One region of the Streptomyces javensis genome, then DNA from elsewhere that is predicted to be linked to it. Evidence: riboswitches for the same ligand, from Rfam matches in the RefSeq annotation. Region 1 holds a riboswitch; the other holds the start of a gene.
What was found. A riboswitch is a leader RNA that binds a small molecule or an ion and turns the genes downstream of it on or off. The one in region 1 is predicted to bind ZMP and ZTP.
Positions count from the first base shown of each region.

Region 2: linked by a shared signal. The riboswitch ahead of ABD329_RS02895 (bifunctional 5,10-methylenetetrahydrofolate dehydrogenase/5,10-methenyltetrahydrofolate cyclohydrolase) and the one ahead of ABD329_RS08395 (serine hydroxymethyltransferase) in region 1 are both predicted to bind ZMP and ZTP.

Region 1 is NZ_BAAAIF010000006.1:73,189-84,465, forward strand. It holds gene ABD329_RS08380 (2'-5' RNA ligase family protein) at 1-214, opposite strand, end outside; gene trpS (tryptophan--tRNA ligase) at 451-1,464, opposite strand; partial or broken gene ABD329_RS08390 (RNA polymerase sigma factor) at 1,511-2,062, shown strand; gene ABD329_RS08395 (serine hydroxymethyltransferase) at 2,479-3,750, opposite strand; ZMP/ZTP riboswitch at 3,790-3,887, opposite strand; gene rocD (ornithine--oxo-acid transaminase) at 3,920-5,140, shown strand; gene ABD329_RS08405 (glutathionylspermidine synthase family protein) at 5,260-6,447, opposite strand; gene ABD329_RS08410 (hypothetical protein) at 6,463-6,813, opposite strand; gene pdxR (MocR-like pyridoxine biosynthesis transcription factor PdxR) at 6,940-8,469, opposite strand; gene ABD329_RS08420 (carboxymuconolactone decarboxylase family protein) at 8,516-8,995, shown strand; gene ABD329_RS08425 (Uma2 family endonuclease) at 9,147-9,719, shown strand; gene ABD329_RS08430 (ABC transporter substrate-binding protein) at 9,756-10,733, opposite strand; gene ABD329_RS08435 (ABC transporter permease) at 10,735-11,277, opposite strand, start outside.
Region 2 is NZ_BAAAIF010000002.1:58,492-69,768, reverse strand. It holds gene ABD329_RS02935 (maleylpyruvate isomerase family mycothiol-dependent enzyme) at 1-325, shown strand, start outside; gene ABD329_RS02930 (ribonuclease H family protein) at 339-1,046, opposite strand; gene ABD329_RS02925 (endonuclease I family protein) at 1,284-2,111, shown strand; gene ABD329_RS02920 (type 1 glutamine amidotransferase domain-containing protein) at 2,192-2,932, shown strand; gene ABD329_RS02915 (M20 family metallo-hydrolase) at 2,945-4,225, opposite strand; gene ABD329_RS02910 (diaminopropionate ammonia-lyase) at 4,275-5,396, opposite strand; gene ABD329_RS02905 (LysR family transcriptional regulator) at 5,511-6,455, shown strand; gene ABD329_RS02900 (hypothetical protein) at 6,526-6,762, opposite strand; ZMP/ZTP riboswitch at 6,928-7,014, shown strand; gene ABD329_RS02895 (bifunctional 5,10-methylenetetrahydrofolate dehydrogenase/5,10-methenyltetrahydrofolate cyclohydrolase) at 7,037-7,915, shown strand; gene ABD329_RS02890 (NACHT domain-containing protein) at 7,920-10,877, opposite strand; gene ABD329_RS02885 (VOC family protein) at 11,040-11,277, opposite strand, start outside.

The DNA.
Region 1 (11,277 bases):
GCATCGGGAACGGCCGCCCCTCGGCCGCGACCCGCGCCAGATGGTCCTCCACGGCGGGCAGCGCCGAGACGTCGACCTCGGTCGGCGGCAGGAGGGTCACATGCGTGGGGATGCCATGGGCGGCCGGGTCCCCGAAGCCCGCGCGCCGCTCCTGGAGGAAGCTGCCGTACGGCTCCGGGACCGCGATCGAAACGCCGAGCGTTACGGTCCCCACTGCGTTCTCCCTCCTGGCCCTCCCGGGCTGCTGGGTTCTGGCCGCTGCACCCGTGTCAGTGTGGCGGCTGCGCCGCCCTCGCGGCTAGATTCCTCGGTCCTTTGGCACACCCGTCCAAAGGCCCCCTGGTCAGGGGGCCGGACCGGTGTGTTCCGCTGTCCGCGCGGGTCCGTATGAATACGTGCGCGGGGCGCGCCGTGCTCACCGGGTGGTGCGCACGGCGCTCGGCGTGCCGCTCAGCGCGCCGCGGGCAGGAAGCCCACCTTGTCGTAGGTGGCGGCCAGGGTTTCGGCGGCGACGGCTCGGGCCTTGTCCGCGCCCTTGGCCAGGATTCCGTCCAACGTCGCGGGGTCGCCCAGGTATTCCTGGGTCCGCTCGCGGAACGGGGTGACCCACTCGACCAGTACCTCGGAGAGGTCGGTCTTGAGCGCGCCGTAGCCCTTGCCCTCGTAACGGCGCTCCAACTCCGCGATGGCGGTGCCGGTCAGGGTCGAGTAGATGGTCAGCAGATTGCTGACGCCCGGCTTCTTCTCCTCGTCGAAGCGGATCTCCGTCTCGAGGTCGGTCACCGCGCTCTTGATCTTCTTCGCCGAGACCTTGGGCTCGTCGAGGAGGCTGACGATGCCCTTCGGCGTGGACGCCGACTTGCTCATCTTGATCGTCGGGTCCTGGAGGTCGTAGATCTTCCCGGTCTCCTTGACGATGTACGGCTCGGGGACGGTGAAGATCTCGCCGAAGCGGCCGTTGAAGCGGTCGGCCAGATCGCGGGTGAGCTCGATGTGCTGGCGCTGGTCCTCGCCGACGGGGACGTGGTTGGCCTGGTAGAGCAGGATGTCCGCGACCTGGAGGATCGGGTAGGTGAAGAGGCCGACGGTCGCCCGGTCGGCGCCGTGCTTGGCCGACTTGTCCTTGAACTGCGTCATCCGGGACGCCTCGCCGAAGCCGGTGAGACAGTTCATCACCCAGCCGAGCTGGGCGTGCTCGGGCACATGGCTCTGGATGAAGAGCGTGCAGCGGTCCGGGTCCAGACCGGAGGCGAGCAGCTGGGCTGCGGCGAGCCGGCTGTTGGCGCGCAGCTCCGCCGGATCCTGCGGCACGGTGATCGCGTGCAGGTCGACCACGGTGTAGAACGCGTCGTGGGTCTCCTGCAACGCGACGTACTGCCGGATCGCGCCGAGGTAGTTGCCGAGGTGGAAGGAACCTGCGGTGGGCTGGATACCGGAGAGCGCACGGGGACGATCGAGGGCCATGGCACCCATTCTCTCAGGTGTGGAACCAGACTCCGTCCGCCGGTGTATGAGATGTGTGAGGACTGGTGAAGCACAGATCATCGCGCGGGTCCGGGCCGGCGACGCCGAGGCGTATGCCGAGCTGGTGCGGGCCCATGCGCCGATCGCGCACCGCACCGCCCGGCTGCTCGGGGCGGGCGCGGATGCCGAGGATGTGGTGCAGGACGCCTTTGTGAAGGCGTATCTCGCGCTCGGGCGGTTCCAGAGCGAGGCGGCGTTCCGCCCCTGGCTGCTGCGGATCGTCGCCCATGAGACGAGTAACGCGGTGCGCTCGGCTCGTCGGAGACGGACGGCGGCGGACCTTGCGGGGGCGCTGCTGGCCGGAGCCGAGCCGGTGATACCGGAGTCGGCCGATCCGGCGGCCGTGGCGCTGGCGGGCGAGCGGCGGGAGCGGCTGCTGGCCGCGCTGGATGAGCTGAGCGAGCCACAGCGGCGGGTGGTGGTCCACCGCTATCTGCTGGATCTGGACGAGGGGGAGACCGCGGAGGCGCTGGGCTGGCCGCGCGGCACGGTGAAATCGCGGCTGAGCCGCGCCCTGAGACGGCTGGAGCGGCTGCTGGGGCCGTCGGAGTCGTCGGAGAGCGAGACGTGGGAGAGCGAGACGTGGGAGAGCGAGACGTCGGAGAGCGAGAGGGAGACGGCCGATGAGATGGAGCGGGGAGGCCAAGGAGATGACCGAGGAAGGGCTGCCCGGAGAGTTGCGGGCGCTCGGCCGGGGGGCGGGGATACCGCCGTCCGGCGGACCGTCGCGGCGCGGCGTGTCGCGGGCGGGCGGCGTGGGGCCGGCGGACGGCGCGCCCCCGGGGGCATTGGAGGGCGGCGTCCCGCCGGGGGGCGGGGAGACGCTGGTCGAGCGGGTGCTCGCCCGGATCGTGGGCCTGCCGGTGCCGGTGGCCGACGACGACCGGATCCGGGAGGAGCAGTGGTGGCGGCCGCTGCCCGGCCTGGAGGCCGGGCAGGGCCCCGCACCGGGGGTCAGCCGGTCGGCAGACCGGGCGCCGGGTAGGCCGCCATCAGCTCGGACACCTCGGCCCTGATCTTGGTGAGGGCGCCCTCGTCACCGCTCCCCGCGGCGGTCACCCCGCGGTCGATCCAGTCGGCCACGGCGGGCATGTGCTCGGTGGACAGACCGCGCGAGGTGAGGGAGGGGGTGCCGATCCGGATGCCGGAGGGGTCGAAGGGCTTGCGCGGGTCGTACGGCACGGTGTTGTAGTTCACCACGATCCCGGCCTGGTCCAGGGCCTTGGCCGCGACCTTGCCCGGCACCTCCTTGGGCGTCAGGTCCATCAGGATCAGATGATTGTCGGTGCCGCCGGAGACCAGATCGAAGCCGCGGGCGAGCAGTTCCTCGGCGAGCGCCTTGGCGTTGGCGACCACGGCCCGGGCGTAGTCACGGAAGGCGGGCTGGGCGGCCTCGTGCAGGGCCACCGCGATGGCGGCGGTGGTCTGGTTGTGCGGACCGCCCTGGAGCCCGGGGAAGACGGCCTTGTCGATGGCCTTGGCATGGGTCTCGCGCGACATCAGCATCGCGCCGCGCGGACCCCGGAGCGTCTTATGGGTGGTGGTGGAGATGACATCGGCGTACGGGACGGGCGAGGGATGGGCGCCGCCCGCGATCAGACCGGCGATATGCGCGATATCGGCCACGAGCACCGCGTCCACCTCGCGGGCGATCTCCGCGAAGGCGGCGAAGTCGATCGTGCGGGGCACCGCCGTGCCACCGCAGAAGATCATCTTGGGCCGCTCCTTGCGGGCCAGCTCGCGCACCTGGTCGAAGTCGATCGCACCGGTGTCCTGCCGCACCCCGTACTGGACGCCGCGGAACCAGGCGCCGGTGGCGGAGACGCCCCAGCCATGGGTGAGATGACCGCCCATGGGCAGTGACATGCCCATCACGGTGTCACCGGGCTGGGCGAAGGCCAGATAGACCGCGAGGTTGGCGGGCGAGCCGGAGTAGGGCTGGACATTGGCGTGCTCGGCGCCGAAGACGGCCTTGGCCCGGTTGATCGCCAGGGTCTCCACCTGGTCGATGACCTGCTGGCCCTCGTAGTAGCGGCGGCCCGCGTAGCCCTCGCTGTACTTGTTCTGTAGCACCGTCCCGGAGGCTTCCAGGACGGCGGCGGAGACATAGTTCTCGCTCGGGATCAGGCGCAGGGTCTCGGACTGCAACAGCTCCTCGGAGCCGACGAGGGAGGCGAGTTCGGGGTCGGCGGCGAGAAGGGCGGGATGGGACAAGGGCAGGCTCATCGAGTCCTCCGGGGCGATCGGTGACGGTCCGGTCGTGTCCCGGGGTGCCCAGGCGGGCGGCACCTCGTGGCGCTGTGGCCGCGCATCGCTTCCTCGTGGTCGGTTCCACGCTCGGCTCGCCAGTCACGATGCGCACCCCCACTCTAGCTAGAGAGACAAGGAGGACAAGATGGGACCGGGACGCTCCGCGGAGCGGGCCATCGCCGCCGCCGAGGCCCATGGCGCGCACAACTACCATCCGCTGCCGGTCGTCGTCGCGTCCGCCGAAGGCGCCTGGATGACCGATGTCGAGGGCCGCCGCTATCTCGATCTCCTCGCCGGATACTCGGCGCTCAACTTCGGGCATCGCAACCGCCGGCTGATCGGGGCCGCCAAGGCCCAGCTGGACCGGGTCACCCTCACCTCGCGCGCCTTCCACCACGACCGCTTCGGCGCCTTCTGCTCCGAGCTGGCCGAGCTGTGCGGCATGGAGATGGTGCTGCCCATGAACACGGGCGCGGAGGCGGTGGAGACGGCCGTCAAGACCGCCCGCAAATGGGGCTATCGGATCAAGGGCGTCCCGTACGGCCGGGCCAGGATCATCGCGGCCGGGAACAACTTCCACGGGCGGACGACCACCCTCATCAGCTTCTCCACCGATCCCGAGGCCCGTGCCGACCACGGCCCCTTCACCCCCGGGTTCCCGATCGTGCCGTACGGGGATCTGGCGGCGATGGAGGCGACGCTCGACGCCGCCCCCGAGGAGACGGTCGCCGTGCTGCTGGAGCCGATCCAGGGCGAGGCGGGGGTGGTGGTACCGCCGCCCGGCTATCTGGCCGGGGTCCGGGAGCTGACCCGGGAGCGGAATGTCCTCTTCATCGCCGATGAGATCCAGTCGGGCCTCGGCCGGACCGGCACCACTTTCGCCTGCGAGCACGAGGGCGTGGTCCCCGATGTCTATGTGCTGGGCAAGGCGCTGGGCGGCGGGGTGGTGCCGGTGTCGGCGGTGGTGTCCTCCCGCGAGGTCCTCGGGGTGCACCGCCCCGGGGAGCACGGCTCGACGTTCGGCGGCTCCCCGCTCGCCTGCGCGGTCGCCCTGGAGGTCATCGCCATGGTGCGGACCGGAGAGTTCCAGCGGCACTCGGCCACGCTGGGCGAGCTGCTCCACCGGGAGCTGGGGCTGCTGCGGGGAAGGGGGGTCCAGGAGGTGCGCGGCCGGGGGCTGTGGGCGGGGGTGGACCTCGATCCGTCGCGGGGCACCGGGCGGCAGATCTCCGAGCGGCTGATGGACCGCGGAGTGCTGGTGAAGGACACCCATGGCGCCACGATCCGGATCGCCCCGCCCCTGGTGATCAGCGAGGAGGATCTGGAGTGGGGGCTGGATCAGCTGAGGGCGGTGCTGGCCGAGTGAGCGCGCACGGCTCGGTGGCCCCGTACGGCTCGGCGGCCCCGTACCGCTCGGGAGCCCCGTACCGCTCGGGAGCCCCATACGGCTCGGGAGCCCCGTACAGCTCCGTGATCCCGCGCGGCTCAGAGGATCACATGGGGAATGAAGCGCGCGTACTCATCCGTCACCAGCCCCGCCGACTCGCGGATGCCGAGCCCCGCCGACTCGCCCTCGACCACCCAGGCGCCGAGCACCACGCGGTTGCCGTCGAAGTCGGGCAGCGGCGCCAGTTCCTGGTAGCAGCACGGCTCGTCGCGCACGACGGGCTCCTCGCCCGGCGGATGCACGGTGACTCCCGCGCCCTCGCGGCCCAGCAGCGGTTTGGCCACATAGCCGGTGGTGCGGGCCAGTTCCCGGGGGCCGTCGAGGTAGGCGGGCAGCAGATGGGGGTGGTCCGGGAAGAGCTCCCACAACACGGCCAGCAGCGCCTTGTTGGACAGCAGCATCTTCCAGGCCGGTTCGATCCACAGGGTGGATCCGGTGCCGCCCCCGTTGTCCAGCGTGTCCAGCACATGCGGGCCGAACCGGTCGGTGGCCAGCCACTCCCAGGGGTAGAGCTTGAAGCAGCTCCGGATGAAGCGGAACCGCTTGTCCACGAAGCGGCCGGACAGCCGTTCCCAGCCGATGTCCTCCATGGAGATCGCCTCGGTGCTCAGCCCGGCCTGCTCGGCCGTCTCCCTGAGGTAGGCCACCGTCATCAGGTCCTCGCCCAGCTCGTCCCCGGCCGAATGGGCGAAGTACAGGGGCGTCCCCGGCGGCAGCAGCGCCGCCTGGGTGCGCCAGGCGTCCACCAGCCGTTCATGGAGGGAGTTCCACTGGTCGGCGTCCGGGAAGCGGTCCTCCATCCAGAACCACTGGGCGCTGGCCGCCTCCACCAGCGAGGTGGGTGTGTCGGCGTTGTACTCCAGCAGCTTCGCCGGGCCCGACTCACCGTCGTGGCGCAGATCGAACCGGCCGTAGACGCTGGGCTGTTCGGCCCTGCGGTGCCAGGACTCGGCGATCAGCCCGGCCAGCCGTGGATCGTCGATGCCGAGGTCGGCGAAGCGGCCGGTCTCGACGATATGGGCGGCCGCCGCCAGCGACATCCGGTGCAGCTCCTCGACGACCTCCTCCAGCGCCTCGACCTCGGGCAGCGAGAAGGCGTAGTAGGCGCTCTCGTCCCAGTAGGGGCGCAGCGAGCCGTCCGGGTAGCGGGTCAGGGGATAGATGACCCCCTGTTCCTCCACCGTGGACTGCCAGTCGGGGCGGGGGTCGATGGTGTGGCGCTTCATCGTGGGCCGCCCCGCTCAGCCGCCGCTGGAGCCCGAGCAGCCGAAGCCGCCCCGGTCGGCCGCCTTGCTCTTGTCGAAGGTGCCGTGGTCCGCCCAGCGGCCGCTGGTGTCGGAGTCGTAGTACCACTCGCCGTCGACGCCCGATGTGCCCCGGCTCTTCTTGCCCTTGCCGCCCGTGGTGGCCGAAGAGCCCTTGCAGGCGCTGGAGTCGACGACCCGATAGCCGTTCACCGCGTCATAGCTGTTCCGGTCCACACAGCGCTTGTCCGGTTCCGAACCACAGGAGGTGAGCGCCGCCGCCAGCGCGCCCATACCGCCCAGTATCACCGTGCTCGACCGCAGCCGCCGCGTCGTCTTCCGTTCCATCCCCGTCTCCCCGTTGCTCTCCCCCGAGGCCGTCATCTCCCCCGAGGCCGTCGTCCCGCCCGGGGCCGTCCTCTCCCCGGCCCCGGGACCGCGACCGCCCACCTTAGGACAACGGCGGCGTGGCCTTCATGGCAGCACCCGGCACAACGCGTCCAGAGCGCCCGTGAAGGCGTGGTCGGGCGGGGCGCCATAGGCGAAGACCAGCGCGTCCGGCTGCCCGGCCGCACCGGGTCCTGGCTCGTCCGGCTGTCGCTGCTCGCGGTAGCGGTAGCGGGACAGCCCCTCCAGGGCGAGGCTCTGCCAGGCCGCGCCCTGCACCACGGACCGCTCGGTACCGGGCGGCAGTTGGAGCACCGCGTGCAGCCCCGCCGCGATGCCCGTGACCCGCACCCGCGGGGCGCGTTCGGCGAGCGCCGCCACCAACTGGTCGCGGCGGCGGCGATAGCGCATCCGCATACCGCGCACATGGCGGTCGTACGCCCCGGAGTCGATGAACTCCGCGAGCGTCAGCTGATCCAGCGCGCCCGACTGCCACTCCCCGGTTCCCTTGACCGCCAGGACGTCGTCCAGCAGATGGTCCGGCACCACCATCCACGCGAGCCGCAGCGCGGGGGCCAGGCTCTTGCTTGCGGTGCCCAGATAGACCACATGCTCGGGGTCGAGCCCCTGGAGCGCCCCGACCGGGTGACGGTCATAGCGGAACTCCCCGTCGTAGTCGTCCTCCAGGATCAGCCCGCCCACCCGCGACGCCCAGTCGACCACGGCGGCGCGCCGGTCGGGGTGCAGCGAAACCCCGGTGGGGAACTGATGCGCCGGGGTGAGCAGAACCGTCCGCAGCCCGGCCGACCGGTCCAGCTCCGCCGTCCGCGCGCCCTGCTGATCGACCGGCAGCGGCACGGTGCGCAGCCCGGCCCCGCGCATCACGTTCCAGTGGACGTCGAGCCCGTAGGACTCCACGCCCACCGCACGGTGTCCGGCCTTCGCCCGCACCCTGCTGAGCAGGGCCAGCCCCTGGACGAACCCGGCGCAGATCACGATCCGTTCGGGCGCGGCCCGCACCCCGCGGGCGCGCGCCAGATAGTCGGCCAGGACCCGCCGCAGCTCGGGCCGTCCGGCGGGGTCGCCGTAGCCGAACGCGTCGTTCGGCGCGGCGGTCAGGGCGCGCCGGGCCGCGGAAAGCCAGGCGGACCGGGGAAAGGCCGAGACATCGGGCTGGCCGGCCCGCAGATCGTAGGTGGGACGGGTGGCGGCCACGGCGGCGGGCGGCGGGGTGCGCGGCGGGGCGGGCTCCGGCGGCACGACGCGCCGGGCGACCCGGGTGCCCGAGCCCTGCCGGGCCGTCAGCCAGCCCTCGGCCACCAGCTCCCCATAGGCGTCGGCCACGGTGTTCCGGGCGATGCCGAGGTCGGCGGCGAGGGAACGGGAGGAGGGCAGCCGGGTGCCCGGGGCGAGCCGTCCGCCGCGTACGGCGTCGCGCAGGGCCCGGATGAGCGCGTCCCGCACCCCGGTCCCGCCGCCCCGCGGCAGATCCAGGTGGAGATCCGTCCCCAGCCCGGCCGGACCACCCGCCCGCGGCACGGGGCCGTCCGTCCGCTGTCCAAGGCCGTCTGTCCGCTGTCCGGGTTCGCCCCTCGGAGTGGCCCATGAATCCGCCATGGAAATGGACCATACTCCTGGGCCGCCCGGCCTCTAGCGTGGAGCCATGACGACCGGTACTTCTCATGCACACGGCCCCCGGATGCAGTTCGCCAAGGCCGCCCCCGAGGTCTACAAGGCCATGGTCACCCTGGACGCGGCCGCCAGAAAGGGTGTCGACCCGACGCTGGCCGAGCTGGTCAAGGTCCGTGCCTCACAGCTCAACCACTGCGCCTTCTGCCTCGACATGCACACCAAGGACGCCCGCGCGGCGGGCGAGTCCGAGGACCGCCTGTACCTCCTCAACGCCTGGGAGGAGGCCGGCGACCTCTACACCGAGAAGGAGCAGGCCGCCCTCGCCCTGACCGAGGCCGTCACCGTGCTGACCGACGGCTTCGTCCCGGACGAGGTCTATGAGCGGGCCGCCAAGCACTTCGAGGAGCGCGAGCTGGCCCAGGTCATCGCCCTGATCTTCACCATCAACGCCTGGAACCGCATCGGTGTGACCACCCGCATGGCCCCCGGCGCCTACAAGCCGAACGTGTGACCATCTGCCCCCGTCGTCGTTATTGACGGCGGGGGCCATTGTCCGACGTCGGAGCCATCACGTAACGCATGATGGTGGCAGGCCCCCGCATGGCAGTACGGCACGAAGGCAACACAGCCAGAAGGGGGACCCACCAATGGGAGGTCTCGTGATGACGGCGCCACTGCCCGACCAAGAGTTCGTAAATCTGCTCGACATCCATGCCCAGCTGGAGCTGCCGGATGGAATGCGGGCAGAACTCATCGGGGGGGAGATCGTCATCTCACCGACGCCTGCGAATTTCCACAACTGGATCTATGGGCGACTCCAGCGTCGTCTCAACCGTGAGGTACCGGAAGACTGGATCATCACCAACACCGCTACGGTCTTCCTCCCCGCGACGGAGGAGAGGTTCATCCCGGACCTGCTCATCTGCGAGTCGGAAGCGCTGAAGAGCATGGAGGAGTGGCAGGTCCAAGCGGATGACGTCCTGCTCGTCGCCGAGATCACATCGCCCTCAACCCGAGCGCGCGATCTCCAGGCCAAGGTCAAGGGCTACGCGCACTCCAACGTGCCGATCTATCTGCTGATCGACCCACACGACGACGAGGGCTCCACGACCGTGTACTCCGTACCGGACGGGAAGGGCCGCTACCGGGATAAGCACCGAGCGACGTTCGGGGAGCCGGTGACGCTCCCCGAACCGCTCGGCCTCACCCTCGACACCGCGGGCTTCCTCAAGTAATCCGATCGCCCAGGCTGTCCTGAGCCCGGATCGCGCTCAGGGCAGCCACTTCTTCCAGACGTCCGGATGCTCCTCGACCCACTGCTTCGCGGCTTCCTGGGCCGACATCCCCTTCGAGGCAATCAACTCGGACACCTCGTTCTGGTCCTTCTTGCTCCAGTGGAACTTCTTCAGGAACGCCGCCGCCTTGCCGCCCCCCTTCGCGAAGTCCGCGTTCAGGTACTTCTGAAGCGGTGTGGTCGGGTAGGCGCAGTCGACGGATTCCGGGTCCTTGGTGCCCTCCTCAGCACACTTGTCCGTGTACTTGGGCAGCTTGACCTCCTCCATCGGTACCTGGTTGAACAGCCACTGGGGCTCGTACCAGTACGACAGGAACGGCTTCTTGGCCTTGGCGAACTGCTTGATCTGGGTGATCTGCGCCGCCTCCGAACCCGAGAAGACGATCTGGTAGTTAAGCTTCAGGTTCTTCACCAGCGCCTTGTCATTGGTGACATAGGACGGTGAGCCGTCCAGCAGCTGGCCCTTGCCGCCGCTCTCCGCGGTCTTGAAGGTCTTGGCGTACTTGTTGAGGTTCTTCCAGTTCAGGACGTCCGGGTGTTTCTCGGCGAAGTACTTCGGCACCCACCAGCCGATATGGCCGGTGACGCCGAGGCCGCCGCCCGACACGATCAGCTTCTTGTCCTTGACGTAGCGCTGTTCCTGCTCCGGGTGGCCCCAGTCCTCCAGGATCGCGTCCACCCGGCCCTGGCTGAGCGCGTCCCAGGCCGGAATCTCGTCCACCTGGACGGTGTCGACGCGGTAGCCCAGCTCATGCTCCAGCAGATACTGGGCGACCGCGACATTGGACTGGGCGCCGACCCAGGACTGGACCGAGAGCGTGACGCTCTTCGCCCCGCCCACATTGGCGTACGGCGAGGACTGCTTGGTCATGTCCGCCGCGCCGCAGCCGGTCGCGGTGAACACGGCCGCGACCCCGACGGCGGCCATCAGCAGCTGAGTGCGGGTGCGAGCCATCTCAAGCCCCCTTCCTGTCGCGGCGCGAGGTCGGCTGGGTCACCCGGTCGAGCATCAGCCCCAGGCAGACGATCGCCGTGCCCGCCACCAGACCGGTCGCCAGATCGCCCTGCGCCAGGCCGAACAGCACGTCGTAGCCGAGCGCGCCCGAGCCGACCAGACCGCCGATGACGACCACGGCCAGCACCAGCACCACACCTTGGTTGACGGCGAGCAGCAGCGCCGGGCGGGCCAGCGGAAGCTGGACCTGGCGCAGCTGCTGCCCCTGGGTGGCGCCGAGCGAACGCGCCGACTCCAGCGCCGCCGGATCGACGTTCCGCAGTCCCTGGGTGGTGATGCGGATGACGGCGGGCAGCGCGTAGACGATGGCCGCGGCCGCCGCCGGGGCACGGCCGACGCCGAACAGCGCGACCACCGGGATCAGATACACGAACTGCGGCATGGTCTGGAACATGTCCAGCACCGGTCGCATCATCCGCTCCAGCCGGGTGCTGCGCGCGGCCCAGATGCCGATCGCGAAGCCGAGCACCAGCGTGACGAAGAC
Region 2 (11,277 bases), on a different contig from region 1:
GGTGGAGCTGACCCTGCCCTTCCTGATCACGGCCATGCCACGGGTGCTCGACACCACGGCCGCCGCGGGGCTCACCGCCCGCTACGCCATCCGCCTGAGGGGTGGCGCCTGCTTCGGCGCCGCCTTCACCGACGGCGCGATGACCGTCGCACCCAGCCCGCCGAGCCGCCCGGACTGCACCATCCTCACCGAGCCCGCGGCCTTCCTCCTCATGGCGCTGGGCCGCCTCGGACCGTGGGGCGCCGTCGCCAGGGGCCGCGTCCTCACCTGGGGCCGCAAGCCCTGGCTCGCCCCCCGCTTCCCCGCGCTCTTCTCCCCGCCCTGATCCGCCGCGTGGCTCAGGTGGCGCAGGACGGGTGGCCCCAGCCGTCGGGGTTCTTGCTGATGCTCTCGCCCTTGGCGTAGGGCGTACCGCAGCGGCAGCGGCCGGGGAACTTCGCCTTGATGGACCCCTTTGAGCCGGTGCTCTTCTTCGCGGCGGTCCCCCGCCCCTGTCCCGTCGCCGTACGCGGGCGGGCCGCGCCACCACGACCGGCCGAGCGTGCCGCCGTCCGGTCCTCGGGCGGGGGCAGGGCGGAGCCCAGCGAGGTGCCCACGGGCTGCTGGGTGCGGGCCGTGTGGCTGGCCGCCCGGTCGGCGGCCGCGTTGAACGGGTCGCCGTCGATCTGGTGCGCCGGAACGTAGACGAATGCCACCGTGCGGCCGTCCAGCAGTTCGTCGATGCGCATCACCAGCTCGCGGTTGGCCACCGGCGACCCCGAGGCGGTCTTCCACCCCTTCCTCCGCCACCCGGGCAGCCATGTGGTGACCGCCTTCATCGCGTACTGGGAGTCCATGCGCACCTCCAGCGGCACGCCCGCGTCGGTGGACTCCAGCAGCTCTCGCAGCGCGGTCAGCTCGGCGACATTGTTGGTCGCGGTGCCCAGCGGCCCGGCCTCCCAGCGCTCCACCTCACCGTCCGTGCCCGCGATGACCCATGCCCAGGCCGCGGGCCCGGGGTTTCCCTTCGATGCCCCGTCACACGCGGCGATGATCTGTTCAGCCATACGCCGATACTGCCAGCTCCGCCGATCCGGCCCGACGGCAGACCCGACGGCAGACCCGTCGGTCGGCCCTTTCCACGGCTCATGGCGTTCACCGGATTCACGCGGAACGGGCACATCGCGTACACGCGTTCGGGCGTCACGCATGCGAGTCTCCGAGAGCTTGTGCCTTGAACATCCGTACTCGCGGCGCCAGTTGGCGGTCCGGGTACTCGTCTCGGAGAGGACACCCCCCACATCATGTCCACTCATCGCGCGCGCCGGTCACGGCGCCTTCCTCTGCTGGCCGTCGTGGCCGCGGCCGGTGTGGCCGCCCCTTCGGTCGCCGTCGCCGACACACCGGCCACGGCGGACACCACCCGGCCCACGGCCGTGCAGGCGCCCGACGACTACTACCAGGACGCGACGGGCAAGAGCGGCCCGGAGCTGAAGGCGGCGCTGCACACGATCATCAGCGAGCAGACCAAGCTGTCCTACGACGAGGTGTGGGACGCGCTGAAGTCCACGGACGAGGACCCGGACAACCCGTCGAACGTCATCCTCCTCTACTCCGGCCGCTCCCAGGCCAAGGACGCCAACGGCGGTGACCCCGACGACTGGAACCGCGAGCACGTCTGGGCGAAGTCGCACGGCGACTTCGGCACGGCCACCGGGCCCGGCACCGATCTGCACCATCTGCGCCCGGCCAATGTGCAGGTGAACAGCGCCCGGGGCAACAAGGACTTCGACAACGGGGGCGAGGAGGTGCCCGACGCCCCGGGCAACCGCACCGACGACGACTCCTTCGAACCGCGTGACCAGGTCAAGGGCGATATCGCCCGGATGATCCTCTACATGGCCGTCCGCTACGACGGAGACGACGGCTTCGCCGACCTCGAGCCCAACGACAAGGTCGACAACGGCTCCGCGCCCAACATCGGCCGTCTCTCCGTACTGAAGGAGTGGAGCGCCGGGGACCCGCCCGACGACTTCGAGAAGAACCGCAACGAGGTCATCTACGACAGCTTCCAGCACAACCGCAACCCGTTCATCGACCACCCGGAGTGGGTCGACTCCATCTGGAAGTAATCCGCGCGACCGGTCCCGATGGCCGTCCGCCGCCGCCACCCGGCGGCGGACGGCCGTGGCTCCTGTGGTAGGCAGTCCTCGTGCGTATCCTTCTGCCGCTGCCCGACCGGGACTTCGACGTCACCGAGGTGGCCGTGCCCTGGAAGCTGCTGACCGACCTCGGCCATGAGGTGGTGTTCGCCACCGAACACGGCGACGGTCCGCCCGCGGCCGATCCGCTGCTGCTCACCGGAGTGCTCTTCGGGCAACTCGGCGCGGAGCCCGAGCCCAAGGAGTTCTACGAGCGGCTGACCGGCGAGGCCGCCTTCCGCCACCCCGTGGCGTGGGCGGACCTCCGGCCCGAGGCGTACGACGGGCTGATCCTGCCCGGCGGCCACGCACCCGGGATGCGCCAGTACCTGGGCTCCGGTGTCCTGCGCGAGAAGATCGCGGAGTTCTGGCGGCTGGACCGCCCGGTCGGCGCCATCTGCCACGGCGTCCTCGTCCTGGCCCGCACCCGCGACCCGGACACCGGCCGCGGCCTCCTCGCCGACCGGCGCACCACCTGTCTGCCCGGCTACATGGAGCGGACCGCGTACTACCTCACGGCCTGGCGCCGTGGCCGCTACTACCGCACCTACCCGGCCTACGTCCAGGACGAGGTGGTCGCCGCCCTGGACGACCCCGCCCAGTTCGAACGCGGGCCCATCGAGCTGCGGCGCCGTGGCACTGCCACGGACGACACCCCGGCCTTCGTCGTAAGGGACGGCAACTACCTCTCCGCCCGCTGGCCCGGCGACGCCTATCTCTTCGCGCGGCGCTTCGCCGCGATGCTCAGCTGACCGGCGCGTCCATCAGGACGGGTCCTGCGTGGCCAGCCGGAGGAGGGTGGTGGCGAGGACGTCGACACCGTGGGCGCACGCCTCCGGGGTGGAGTACTCACGGGGGTTGTGGCTGATCCCGTCGTACTCACCGCGCACGAAGACCATCGCCGTGGGGCAGAGCGCGGCGATCTCCTGGGCGTCGTGTCCGGCGCCGGAGAGCAGGGAGATGTGGGCCAGGCCGTGGTCGTCGGCGGCCTGGGCGATGACCTTCTGAACGCGCTCGTCGAAGGGGACGTACGCGGTCCTGGCCATGCGCCGGGTGGTCAGTGTGAGCCCCGGCGTGCCGTCCTCCAGGGTGCGCAGGAAGGCCGCGAGGTCCTCCTCGGCGCGGGCCATCCGGGCGTCGTCGGGGTTGCGCAGGTCGACGGTGAGCTCGGCGCGCGCCGGGACGATATTGATCAGGTCCGGCTGGACGGCCAGGTGGCCGACGGTGGCGCGCAGCTCGCCGTAGGCGCCGGAGTCGACCATGGACCGCAGATGGACGCCGATCCGGGCGGCGGCGAGGCCGGCGTCGGCGCGCAGATGGGTCGGGGTGGTACCGGCGTGGGCGGCGCGGCCGTGGATGGTGATCTCCTGCCAGGAGATGCCCTGAACGCCGGTGACGACGCCGACCTGGACATCGTTCTCGGCGAGCACGGGGCCCTGTTCGATGTGGCACTCGACGTAGGCGTAGGGCGGTTCGAGACGCACATTGGCGGGGCCGTGGAAGCCGGTGCGGGTCAGCTCGCCGCCGAGGGTGCGGCCGTCGCGATCGGTCAGGGCGTGGGCGTACTCCAGGGAGAGGCGCCCGGCGGCGACCGCGCTGCCGAGCATGTCGGTGCCGAAGCGGACACCTTCTTCCTCCGTGAAGACACCGATCTCGATGGGGCGGCGGGTGCCGATGCCCCGCTCGTCGAGCGTCCGCACGACTTCGATGCCGCTTAGGACTCCGAGACAGCCGTCGAAGGCACCGGCGGTGGCCACGCTGTCGATGTGCGACCCGGTCAGCACGGGGGCAGCCGTGGGGTCGGTGCCTTCGCGGCGGCCGTAGATGTTGCCCATCCGGTCGATCCGGACCGTCAGCCCGGCCTGCTCCATCCACGCGATGACCTGACGCCGCCCGGCGGCGTCGGCGTCGGTGAGGGCCAGACGGTTCACCCCGCGCAGACCGGTGCGCTCGTCGTCGTACGCGCCGATCTCGGCGAGGTCCATCAGCGACTGCCACAGTCGGGGGCCGTTGACGGTGATCGGGTCGGGGATGGGGCCGGTCATGTTCGTTCTCCCATGGGTGGTTCGGATGCGGATTCGGATGCGGATGGGGTCAGATGTCCGCGGTGGTGGTGGCGGGGTTGGCCGCGGCGCCCTCCGTGCTCAGCAGCACGACGGTGGAGGCGGGGCCGAGGTCCAGCGCGGCGCGGCGCTCGTCGGCGCCGTCGCCGGTGAGCGCGGCGCGCAGCCCGGCGAGTGAGGCGGCGCCGCAGGGGCCGCTGGAGATGCCGAGCCGGGCGAGGTCGCCCGCCGCGCGGGCGCGCGCGGCGTCGGGGATGGCGATGGCCGCGTCGAGACCGTCGCGCAGATGGGGCCAGGCGATGCTGGAGGGGGTGCCGCAGTTCAGTCCGGCCATGATGGTCTCGCCGGTGGTGACGCTGACCGGTTCGCCACATATGAGGCTCTCGATGACGCAGGGGGCGGCCGTGGGTTCCACCGACAGCAGCGCGGTGGGCGGCCGGGCCGGGCGGCTGCGGTAGTGGGTGACGACGGCGTGGGCCAGCGAACCCACGCCCATCGGGATGGCGATGAGGCCGGGCGTCCCCGCTCCGGCGGCCGCGAGTTGCTCGTCGATTTCGGCGCAGAGGGTGGAGTAGCCCTCGACGATCCAGCCCGGTATCCGTTCATAGCCGGGCCAGGCGGTGTCCTGGACCAGGAACGCGCCCGGTTCGGCGGCCGCCGCGGCCGCCCGGCCCACGGCCTCGTCGTACGCGCCCGTGACCCGGCAGACCTCCGCCCCCTCCGCGGCGATGGCCGCCACGGCCTCCGGATGGACACCGCGTGGCACGAAGATCCGGGCACGGTGGCCGAGCAGGCGCGCCGTCCGGGCCACGGCGCGGCCATGGTTGCCGTCGGTGGCGCTCACCAGGGTGACGGGCCCTGTGGCATCGCCGCGTGCGGCCCGCGCGGCGAGGGCCCGGTGCACGGCCCAGGACGCGCCCAGGGCCTTGAAGGCGGGCAGGCCCAGCCGGCACGACTCATCCTTGACGAAGACCCGCCCGACCCCCAATTCGGCTGCCAGCGACGGGAGTTCGGTCAGTGGGGTGGGGGCGTAACCGGAGAGGGAGGCGTGGAAATCCCGTACCCCGGCGGGGGCGGGCGGGCAGGTCCAGGCCCGGGCGGCGGGACGGGCGAACCACGGCGGCTCGGTGGTGGAGGAGACGTATGCGGGCACGCAGCCAGCGTGCGGCCCGCACCTCCCATCGGTCCAGCGAATGTTTTCCATCTATATGCATCGTCAGAACCGACGAATGGCGAGCTCCTGCGCGGCAAGGAGAGAGGTAACCCCGTGTTCGACCTGCACCGACTGCATCTGCTGCGCGAGCTCAAGCACCGCGGTACCCTCGCGGCCGTCGCCGCCGCCCTCTCCTACAGCCCCTCGTCCGTCTCCCAGCAGCTGTCCCAGCTGGAGGCGGAGGTCGGTGTCCGGCTGCTGGAGCCGGTGGGCCGGCGGGTGCGGCTCACCGAGCAGGCGGAGATCCTCGTCGCCCATACCGAAGCGGTGCTGGAGCGGCTGGAGCACGCCGAGGCGGACATCGCCACTTCCCTGACCGATCTGACCGGCACCCTGCGCATCGCCTCGTTCCAGACGGCCACTCTCGCCCTGGTGCCCGGCATGCTGAGCCTGCTGCGCGACCGCCACCCCGGCCTGCGGGCGCACATCACGCAGATGCCACCGGAGACGGCGATCCCCGCGCTTCAGGCCCGCGACTTCGACCTGGTCGTCGCCGAGGAGTACCCGGGCAACCCCAACCCCCGGCCACCCGGTCTGGAGCAGGAGGATCTGCTCGATGACCCGCTCCACCTCGCGCTGCCCGCACCGGCCGGTGGGCGGAACGACACCGGGCCCGGCCCCAAGGGCGGCCCCACGGGGTCGTTGCGCTCGCTCGCCGGTCACCCCTGGGCCATGGAACCCGAGGGCACGGCCGCCCGCCACTGGGCCATGACCCTGTGCCGGAACGCCGGTTTCGAGCCCGATGTGCGGTTCGAGACCACGGACCTCCTGATCCATCTCCGCCTCGTCGAGCAGGGCCACGCCGCCGCCCTGCTCCCCAGCCTCGTATGGAACGGAGCGCCCCCGACCGTCACGGTGCGGCAGCTCCCCCGGGGCCAACGCACCCGCCGCGTCTTCACCGCCGTACGCCAGGGCCGCAGCCGCCACCCCGCGATCGCGGCCTGCCGCCACGCGCTGCGGCAGGCGGCCGCGGACGTGGCCGCCCCGGCCGACGGGTGAACCGAAACACCGTCGGCCCCGACCGCGGACGGTCGGGGCCGACGATGAGTACGCTCAGGTTCAAGGACCCTCAGTCGTCAACGCACTTGGGGTACTTCGAGCCACGGTTGCAGTCGTGGTAGTCGTACTTGCTGACCCGGAACTTCTTCTCCTCGCCGCCCTTGGCCGGATCCACGACCAGGTAGAACTTCTTCCCGTCCTTGACCTTGTCGGTGACTGTCCCGTCAGGGCCCCGGTCAAAGTCCTGCGCGCACCCGGCGAGTGTGAGGGCTGAACATGCCAGGAGGGCGAGGGCAAGGCGACGCATGTCGTGCTCCGATCAACGTGAGGATTGCGAGACAGTCTAGGGGGCACCGGATCATGGCCCGGCCAGGGGTGGTATTCGCTCATCCGCGGGGAAACGCCTGGTGGATGGCGGCGGGAAAGGGGGAGAAAAACGCCCGTCGCAGGGCGCCGGGGGTGCCCTACAGTGGTGTCGGGCCGTGACTGGCGCTGAGGTGGAGCACCACCGGGGAGCGGCCTGACGATCGGGTCGATGCCGTGCGCCTGGGCGAGTAGTCGGTAACGCCTGGGAGGCGACCTTGTCCTCGACACAGACGGCCCAGCTCATGGATGGCGCCGGTCTCGCCCGGCGCATCGTGGCGGAAGCGGCGGGCCACGCTTCGGAGATCACCCAACGCACGGGAGTCACCCCCTGTCTGGCGACGGTGCTGGTGGGCGAGGATCCGGCCTCGGCCACATATGTCCGTATGAAGCGCGCCCGTTGCGCCAAGGCGGGGATCGCCTCACGATTCGTGGCCCTGCCCGCCGCCACGACGACTTCGGAGCTGGTCGACACCCTCGGCTCGCTGTCCCAGGATCCCGAGGTGCACGGCATCCTGCTACAGCATCCCGTCGGGGCTCATATCGATGAGCGGGCGGCGTTCGAGGCCATCGCTCCCGAGAAGGATGTCGACGGCGTCACCATGAGCTCGTTCGGGGCGATGAGCTTCGGGTTGCCGGGGTTCGCGTCGTGCACTCCGGGAGGCATCATGCGCCTCCTGGACGAGTACCGCGTCGAGCTCGCGGGGCGGCGCGCCGTGGTGGTGGGCCGTAGTCCGATCCTGGGCAAGCCCGTGGGAATGCTTCTGCTGGCCCGGGACGCCACGGTGACGTACTGCCACTCCAGGACCGCCGACCTGGGCGCGGCGCTCCGGGAGGCGGATGTCGTCGTGGCGGCGGTGGGCCGGCCCCGGCTCATCCGTGGCGAGGACATCAAGCCGGGCGCCGTGGTGATCGATGCCGGGTACAACCCCGGCAATGTCGGCGATGTCGACTTCGATTCCGCGTGTGAGCGTGCCCGGTTGATCACCCCGGTGCCGGGCGGGGTGGGGCCCATGACCATCGCCGTCCTGCTGGCACAGACCGTGGACGCCGCCCGGCGGCAGACGGGTCCGACCGGCGTACGGGCGGACCGCTGAGCGGTCAACCGCCGCGCCGGGCTCTTGTCAGTGCTCGGTGCAGCACCTCCTCGGCGAAGGCGGGCAGCCGTTTGTCGGCGCCGGGTCCGTGCATGTCCATGTTGAGGACGACATTGGCCTGGCGCACCAGCACCTGGCCGCCGCCGTCCCACCGCCACCAGGCCGCCTCCTGCCCGAGGTCGAGCGTGGACCTTCGGCCTCCGGCGTGCTCTCCGCTGATGGTGTCCGCGTTGCGGAACGCCACCACGGCTTCCTGGACGGCACTCTGCGCCGCCTCCGCCTGCCCGATGGTGACCACCAGGTCGATTCTGGGCGACATATCGCCGTCGGTGGTCCAGTAACAGCGGGACTCCCCATGGCTGAAGGGTTCCCGGGTCGACACGTGCGGTCGGGGTATGGCACGGGCGGCCATGTGCTCGTCCAGCAGCTCACAGGCTTCGGGCAGGGAGCGGTAGCGCTCGTCGTCCGGGGTGATGAGGGTGATGGCGAGCCCCGGCAGCATCAGACAGACCACGAGCGGGGACAGCGCCGAGACGATCACATCTCGTGGCACGGATGGATCGGCCACCGGGGCGGCAGCCGGTGGGGCGGCGGCCGGTGGGCCCGGCGGGGGCGGGGCCAGCCGGTCCTGGAGGGCGCGGTGCCGGAAGGACAGCACACCGCCGGACTGGCGCAGGGCTCCCCGCTGACAGGCGTCGTCCAGGAATTCCATCAGGCGCCAGGGCAGACGGCCGGTGACGGCCAGCCAGAGTCTGGCGATGGTGAACTTCCCCCATGCCGACACGGCGAACCCGTACAGGAACAGCGCCGCCGCGCTGCCCAGCGACACCGACAACCAGTCCCGGCCGGTGACCAGCCCCTCGCCGTGGGAGGGCGGCGTCACCCGCGGAGGGTAGTAGGTCTTGACCTGTTCGCCCAGGAACAGCGCCAGCGGCGGAAGGAGGCACACCACCGCGGCGGCGGCACGGCGGGGTTCGGCGACGGCACGCGTGCCGGGCAGCGTCCATACGGTCCGGCGGTCCGCGCGCAGCAGCGCTCGTGGACTGCGGGCCAGGGCGTGATCGGCCGTGCCCTGCCAGACCGCACCGCCCACGAGCAGGATGAGCGGGACCACCGCGTACAGCGAAGCCCGCAGGTCCAGCGTGGCGGCCAGGACCACGAAGAGCGCGACGGGGGCGACGGTGACCGCTCTCCACAGGAGGAGGGGCAGCCGCCCGCGGGCCGTCAGTGTCCAGGGCCGGGGGCTGTCCAACGCGGCATCGACGACGGCGACGACGCCGAACAGGGCCACCACGACGAACAGGGGCAACGACCCTATGCCCAGCGGACCCTCCGCGGGCCGGTCGTAGCCGACGGGTGCCAGCGCCACCAGCCCCATCGCCATGGCGGCGATCACCGGTGCGCAGCGGACGGGCCACGGCAGCGCGCGTGGCAGGCTCCACCAGGTCACCTCCGGGGAGCCCAGGGCCCGGGCGTGGCGGGCGAGGAAGCTGAGCCAGCGGTGCGCGTCCCCGGCGGCCCAGTGTCGCCCCGGGCTCGCGGCGGCGAGAGACGTGTCATAGGTGGCGGGCACGAACTGGTCGAGGAGATGCGCCTCGATGGCCGCGCGATCGGGGAAGCGGTGGGAGTCCAGCAGTTCGGCCGGGTCGCGGCCGGTGTCGCTGTACGCCTTGCGGGCCAGCGACGCCATCAGCGGGGTGGCCAGCGCCTCGCCCAGGACCCGGGCGCGGGCCGCGCGGGCCGCGCGGTCCGCGTCGGGCGTCCGGGGGTCGGGCGTCCGGGGGTCGGGCGTCCGGGGGTCGGGCGTCCGGGGGTCGAGCACCTGCCGCCAGGAGGTGCGGCGTTGGGGCCGCCCGTCGGCGCCGTGAGGTGGCGGGGCGGTGCGGGAGAGGTAGGCCGTGAGGTCGGCGACGGTGAGCGGCCGTACGCTGACGGCGGCGGCACCGGTGAGCACGCGTGCCTCTCGCGCCGCGGCGCGGTACTCGTCCTCGCGGCTGGTGAGGACGATCCGCGCGGCCCGGTCGAGCGTTCCGTTCAGGGTCCGCAGGGCCTGCGGCCGGACCGCCGCGGGCAGTTCGTCGAAGCCGTCGAGGACGGGCAACAGGCGGCCGGTGCGCAGCAGTTCGCGTGCGATGTCGCGGGCGGAGGCGGTGCTGGTGGCCAGTGAGGCGTAGCGGGTGCCGAGCAGCTCGGCCGCCCACTCCCATAAGTCGGGCTCGGCCTGGGGCCGCCAGGTGGCGAGGGGCAGGATCACCGGGATCCGCTCGCCGGGGGCGCGGCGTGCGAGGCGGTCGAGGGCGAGCCGGACCATGAGCACGGACTTGCCCGTACCTGCCGGGCCGAGTACGACGAGCCGGCCGGAGGGCACCCGGTCGAGCACATCGGCGATCTCCTCGAACCGGCCGCGGAGATCGATGGGGCCGCCGCCGCTGACGCCCGTAGCGCCGGTGACGGCGGTGACGGCGGTGACGGCGGTGACGTTCTCCCAGTGGTCGATCAGGTCCTGCGGTGCGGTGTCCCACCGGATCGGGATCGGCGCCGGGTCCTGGAGCCGACGCAGCCGCTCCTCACGGCCCAACTGCTCGCGTACGGCGCTTGCGAGCCGCTCGGCCGCCGCGTTGAGCTCCGGGCCGGAACGGTCGCCCCACAGGATCCTGGAGCGGCGGTGGCGCACGATGGCGTGGACCACCAGCCAGGCGCCGAACGTGGCCAGTACGATGCCCACCGCCCCGAGCGTCGGACCGGGCAGCGCGGGGGCGTCGCCGCCGTCCCGCGTCCAGAGGAGCAGACTCGCGCCCACCGCCATCGAGCAGCCCGCGAGCAGCAGATGACCGGTGAGCCGGGGGCCGGTGAACGGACGGTGGCCGTCGTTGAAGTGGATGCCGCCGTGGATGGTGTGCGCCTGGATCACCGTGTGCGCGGTGCCCGAGAACTCGTTGCGCGCCATCGGCTCGCCCCTCATGCGCTCCCCCTTACGCATCCCCCAGCCACATGGTGGCCCAGGCGCCGCGCGGGTGTACAGCCCGGCGGGGACGCCCTTTCGGACGCCCCCTGTGGCTGATGCCCCTCGTGGCCAGGGCCGGTGGCCGGAGCCGGTGGCCAGGGCGGTGGCTAAGGGCGGTGGCTAAGGGCGGATGTAGGGCCGGGTGATGATCTCCATGTTGTGGCCACTGGGATCGTCGAAGTACGCGCCACGGCCGCCGAAGAGACGGTTGATCCGGCCGGGGTCGGTGTGGTGGGGGTCGGCGTAGTAGGTGACGCCGACCGCTTCCAGGCGGGCGATCATGGCGTCGAACCGCTCATCGGGCACGAGGAACGCGTAGTGCTGCGGCTGTATGGGCTCGTCGCGCTTCTCGTAGTAG